One region of the Cytobacillus sp. Bva_UNVM-123 genome, then DNA from elsewhere that is predicted to be linked to it. Evidence: riboswitches for the same ligand, from Rfam matches in the RefSeq annotation. Region 1 holds a riboswitch; the other holds the start of a gene.

What was found. Region 1 has a riboswitch for cyclic di-GMP ahead of KDN24_RS00920 (hypothetical protein). Riboswitches for the same ligand answer to the same signal wherever they lie in the genome.
Region 2: linked by a shared signal. The riboswitch ahead of KDN24_RS03070 (transglutaminase domain-containing protein) and the one ahead of KDN24_RS00920 (hypothetical protein) in region 1 are both predicted to bind cyclic di-GMP.

Annotation. Positions count from the first base shown of each region.
Region 1 covers NZ_CM177772.1:168,362-171,495, forward strand. The annotation lists gene KDN24_RS00915 (acyltransferase family protein) at 1-485, shown strand, start outside; cyclic di-GMP riboswitch class I at 1,130-1,212, shown strand; gene KDN24_RS00920 (hypothetical protein) at 1,249-1,479, shown strand; gene KDN24_RS00925 (MerR family transcriptional regulator) at 1,734-2,525, shown strand; gene KDN24_RS00930 (ABC transporter ATP-binding protein) at 2,528-3,134, shown strand, end outside.
Region 2 covers NZ_CM177772.1:616,994-620,127, forward strand. The annotation lists gene KDN24_RS03070 (transglutaminase domain-containing protein) at 36-1,154, opposite strand; cyclic di-GMP riboswitch class I at 1,196-1,282, opposite strand; gene KDN24_RS03075 (YbaK/EbsC family protein) at 1,443-1,955, shown strand; gene KDN24_RS03080 (CD3072 family TudS-related putative desulfidase) at 1,993-2,457, opposite strand; gene KDN24_RS03085 (CD3073 family putative ECF transporter S component) at 2,447-3,022, opposite strand.

The DNA.
Region 1 (3,134 bases):
ATATACCACAGTATGTGAGTTTCTTTTGTTTAGGCATTATGGCTTATCATCGCAAATGGTTTTTAACTATGAGTGCGAGAGCAGGATACATCTGGCTTGTTATTGGAATATTAATAGTGACCATTTTGTATTTTGGAGGAAATACGATAGATCCTTTTCTTTTAAAGGGTGGACAAAACTTCGGTTCGTTGGCTCGATCATTAATTGAGACGTTACTGTGTATTTCACTTGTAATCGGTCTTCTAATATTATTTAGAGAGAAAGTTAACGGCGCTAATCGTTGGTCAAAGATGTTAGCAAACAATGTATTTGTTGTTTATTTCATCCATGTCCCAGTAGTTGTCTTTCTTCAATATACATTGAAGGACCTACCAATATCAGTCTGGACTAAATTTCTTATAACGGTATTTTTAGGAATCATTCTAAGCTTTTTGCTAAGTCATTTTGTATGGCGAAAGATTCCATACCTCAAAAAAATGATGTAAAAGGAAATAATTTTTAGATAAGTGAAAAAGCCAGCATTAATGCTGGCTTTTGTCTTAATAGGATAATGATGTGTCATAAAAATAATGGTTCTTGTTCAACGGGTGCTTTACTTTAATAAGCTCCATTATTAAAAGACTTTAAATGTACACATAGCAGTGGAATATATTAGCAAAATGTATTCAACTAACATCTATCTTGTTGGTTCAAATTGGTTCAAGTAATGTCAATTTCAATCCTTTACCATACATTTTTATCCATATAACAATTCCCAAAACGTAGATATAAATGGATTATGATGTATTCAATACACTTAGAATATATCTGTATATTTCTCAAAACGTTAATATATCAACGTATCAAGACTCTTTTCACTTATGTGGAAAGGGTCTTTTTTATGCTTAAAAAGAATTCTCGAATATTTAAATTACTGTTAATACGATTCATAATCTTTAGATTAGTAAATGAAATAAAGTATCTCCTACACAGCTTTTAAGAGTCTGTTTACCATTTTTAAAAATTTATCTTATTTTTTGGCGAAAAAGATAGAAAAATGTCAAAAGATATATTGTGAATTTTTAAATAATTTAGTAATATAGTTCTACTACCTTCTTTTATATCATTTATGGGTTTCCAAATTGCATTTTGTACGAAATGGCAAAGCCATTGAAAAATGGTGACGCAAAACTATAGGGGCTAAGTTATTTAATAAGCCAGCCAGTTACCGAATATAACTCTTACTGAATAGATAAGGGGGAATGTAGTTTGGAGATAGGTAAAGAGCGTAAAGATCGTTCTTTAGAATTAGTCAGTCGTGATATAAGAATTTTAAGAAATTTAATGTATCAAGCTAAAGAACGCTTAGGAAGAATGGATGATCCGCTTTTAATTCAAATTAGTCAATTTTTAGATTTAAAGCTAAATCTACAAAATGAATTAATGAAATCCCATAAACGAAGAGGAGGAATGGTCATATGCGTAAAAAGAAACAAATAAATAAAATAGTAAAAAATAACCTTAAAAAGCTTTCGAAGGAAAATGAACAATTACAATGGCAGAAATCAGTTGTTAGGGAGGAGTACGTGAATTCAAAGTAGGAGAATGATTCATTGAAAATGATAAGTATGAGTGGAAAATCTAATGTATAGATGAAGGTAGACAGTTGACTTGTTAAAAAGTGAACTGTTTTTTTTTTGCTATTGCTCGTGACGTTGCGTCATATATTATAGTAAAGATAAGGAGTTCTTTACATGGTGCAAACGGATTTATTAACTGTTGGAGAGCTGGCAAAGGTGATGGGCGTAACGGTTCGTACTTTACAATATTATGATAAGGAAGGGTTGTTAAAGCCCTCAGCTAAAAGTGAAGGGGGACGCCGTCTTTATTCAAATAAGGATTTAGTTAAACTACATCAAATCCTGTCATTAAAGTATTTAGGTTTTCCTTTAGATAAAATTAAAAATATGATGTTGTCTTTAGACACACCAGATGAGGTCGCTTTCGTATTAGAAAAGCAGTATATGGTTGTTGAAGAGCAAATTAAGAATTTACAAAAAGCACTTACGGCCATTGAGGCGTTGCGAAAAGAGGTTCTATTAATAGAAGAAGTGAATTTTAGCAAATATGCGGATATTATTTCCCTTTTGAAAATGGAGAACAAAAACTATTGGGTGTTGAAATTGTTTGATAATCAATTATCCAGTCATATACGAGATAGATTTGTAGACAATCAAGAATTAGGCGCTGAACTTTACAGAACTTATTTTACGATTCTTGAAGAGGCTGTTTTATTAAATAAGCAAAATGAGCCGGTTCAAAGTAGAAAAAGCATTGAGCTCGCGGGGAAATGGTGGGCGATGATTTCCGAATTTACGGGTGGAGATATGAGTTTACTGCCAAAGCTAATGTCTTTTAACGATAATAAAAAGGGATGGGATGAAGAAATAGCTGCTAAGCAAAAACAAGTCGACGATTACATAGGAAAAGCGCTTATGTGCTATTTTACCAAAAATGGAATTTCCATTCCCGAAATGGAGGGATAACATTGAATACTGTAATGAAAGTTGAAAATTTGCAAAAAAGCTATGAACGTCATTATGTGTTAAATGGGATATCCTTTTCGGTGGAAAAGGGTGAAATTTTTGCGTTGCTCGGCACAAATGGAGCGGGAAAGACGACTGCCCTTGAATGTTTAGAGGGAATCCGTAAGTATGATAATGGGACGATAACGATTCAAGGCAAGATAGGTGTTCAATTGCAATCTTCTTCATTACCACAAAATATGAAAGTAATGGAAGCGGTGAGGCTCTTTACGAAGTGGAATGGTGTTCAAGTTGATCTGAAATATCTTGAAAGACTTGGGGTAACTCAATTCAAGAAAAAGCGATATGGAGAGCTTTCAACGGGGCAAAAGCGACGTTTGCATCTTGCTTTAGCTATGATAGGGAATCCGGATATTGTTTTTTTGGATGAGCCGACTGCAGGATTAGATGTTGAAGGAAGGGTCTCGCTTCATGATGAGATTCGATTACTGAAAAGTCAAGGAAAAACAATTATTATGGCAAGCCATGACATGGCTGAGGTCGAGGAGCTTTGTAATAGAATTGCTATCCTCAAAGATGGTGAGATTGCTTTTATTGGAACGGCAAATG
Region 2 (3,134 bases), 450 kb from region 1:
CCTCACTTTTGTGTTTCACTTATATAGTTAGTAGATTAAGATATTTTCAGTGAACCTTTTGCACCTGTAGTTTTATTCGTATAATTGAGTTTATTGTTTTCAATATAAAGATCGATAGAGTGAATTTTATTGAGCTGCTTTTGCTTCGAACCGTCGATATTCGAGCGATATAAGTAGCCTCCATTTGAATAGTTACTAAAATAAATAGCTTGATTCGTAACGACAAAATATGGTGAGCTCACATTAAGTAATTTTGTTTTCCCGCTGCCATCTTTTTTCATTCGGTATAGCTTATTTTGATCCTTGCTGTTTGAGTAGTAGTAATACGAGTTTAATTCTTTAACTGAAAAGAATTCTTGAAAATACGCGTATTTATTGCTCTTTGCTTCAGGATACAGTTTCTCATTCCATGTATGATCTTTTTTTAGAACAGAAGCAGGAACAAGAAAATATTGATAGCTTATCTCTCCAGCTCTATTCGGAACGGGATCATCCCAAGTAGTATCAATATAGAAATATTTTCCATCCACTTTGACTAAATTCCATGCATGATCCCCTTCTTTGGCCTTGCCAGTAACATAGTGGGTTTCAATTCCGACTTTTTCTAGTAATAGTTTCATTGTTTTGGAATAGCCTTCACAGACAGCCATGCCATTCATTAACAGTCCATATGGAGTATACGAAGCTTCAGGCACTTTGTTTTGATTATAATTTTCCCAGTCATAGGCAGTATGCAAGATAATATAATCATGAATTGCTTTCACTTTATCAAAATCAGAGAAACCTGATTTTATCGTATCTTTAAGAATACTATTTATTTTAGCATCTTGATTTTTTACCATTTCGTTTATTTTACTAGTAGAATATTTATATTTCAGTTCAATTTTGCCATCGGAATAGATTTTTGTTCCGTCATGCTGAAAATAAAAGATTTCAGGATGATCAGCAAGAACTTCATTTATGATCGAACCAACATCCTTATAGGAAATAGATTGAGAGGGAAAAGTAGCCGTGCTTTTGTAACTAGTAATAGCATCTAAGAGATTTTGATAAGTTACTTCATGAGGATCAAGCTCTTTTGCAGAAGTATGTGAGCTTAGTGTAAATAGAAGTGTAAATAAAAATGGAACGACAAAAAAACCTTTCTTGAACATATTGAATCTCTCCTTTACGATATAATTCTTTGCAGAATTAATACGGTAACCCAGCCATCCTAGCAATATTTTGCCTTAGACCTGTGGCTTTGCGTCCCAATTTTTCAATTGGTTTGCCGTTACTATTATTATAGTATATTGAGAATTTTGGGACAAGGGGGGCAGGACTCTTGACCTAGACGAATAATTCATGTAATAGGGATTTAGATTTCAAAAGAATTTATTTTGCCTATTATGATTAAGAAATGATATTATCTCAATAATAATGATAATGAAAGGATGAAGAGGATGTCGTTGGAGAATGTGAAAACGCATTTTAAACAGTGGAATCGAGATAAAGATATAATGGAGTTTGATGTTTCAAGTGCGACAGTAGAACTAGCGGCAATTGCCATCGGCGTGATTCCAGCTCGGATTGCCAAAACTTTATCCTTTCGGGGTGAGGATGACAAAGCGATCTTAGTTGTTGCAGCTGGCGATGCAAAAATTGATAATAAAAAGTTTCGCCAAATGTTTAATCTAAAGGCGCGGATGCTGTCACCAGAAGAGGTTTTAGAGCAAACGGGACATGCAGTTGGGGGTGTTTGTCCATTTGGATTGGCCAATGAATTGGATGTTTATTTAGATGTATCTTTGCAGCGCTTTAAAACGGTTTTTCCTGCATGTGGAAGTGCAAATTCAGCTATCGAGTTAACATGCAATGAAGTGTTTGAATATTCATACGCTAAGCAATGGATTGATGTTTGTAAAGGCTGGGAAGAAGAACAGATGAGAAAAGCAGCTGTAAGTGAGGAAATATGAAACTAAAATAGGGACAAGGGATCTGCTCCCTTGTCCTTTATTTGATTGAATGTTCTTTATGATTAAAGATCGGTTCTTGTTGATCGGGTAGAAACCATTGAGTTTCAATTGGAATTTGCTGTTCCAGTAGAAGTTTCTTCAGTTCTTCCATAAAAACACCTCTTGTCATGTCACAGGAAGGGCTGCTTTGAATTCCAAGAATGCCTGTTATTTCATATCCGCATCTTTTGTATTCCATTAATTGTTCGATAATGGGCTGTAAAATTTTTCGGCAATGCAAACGATATTTTTCATGATCATATTCTTCGTATGTCATGGGTGGCCGATCAAGTCCAAGAAAAGTGAATTCAGGGCATGGCAGCTGAAGGACTCCTAAGCCTTCAGTTTGAATCCAATCGACTGCTGATGAAATGGCTCCTAAGCTCCGTGCCTCTCCTTCAATAACAGTGTTTTGGTTCATGATGCAATGGGAAACAAGAAGGATTCTTTTATTACGCAGCATGGTGATGTTTTCCTTTATATACTTTTTGGAAAATTGGCAGCTTAACAATGATAAACATAACAAGTAAGCAAGTAGTAATTTTATCGACAATATTCCCTGTAATTCTAGAAATAAAAGTAGAAGCAAAAACAGTTTCACCAGATGCTCTTAGCCATAAGACAACTACATCAAAGCCACTTCCATTTAATCCCTCGAAGAGCGCAACTGCAATGGGTGTTCCAATAAGTGGTGCAACAATTGATAGAATTAAGCCTGTTATGAGTGCAATATACCATTTAGAAAAATTAAATCTTCTTGCCATAAATCCAACGACAATTGCGATGGCGACATTGACTAAACCAAAGAAAATAGCTGTAGGGCTCGTTGTCATACCTAAAACAACATTCGTTAATAAGCCTGTTAGTGCCCCCCACCAAGGACCAAACAAGACAGCCATTAAAACCGTTCCGATCGTATCAAGAAATAATAGTGGGATTTTCAAAGCGGAAATAACCGTCCCAAGCACGACATTCATCGTAATACATAGCGCTCCATAAGTTAAAATGACCGTTTTTCGATTACTCATACTAAATTTCCTCTCCTTATCCAATTTGCAAACAATTAATTAGTATCATGATCGTTTTATTAGCGGGAATGACATTTATCACGAAAATGACTAGAACTTCTCTTGTATCGAA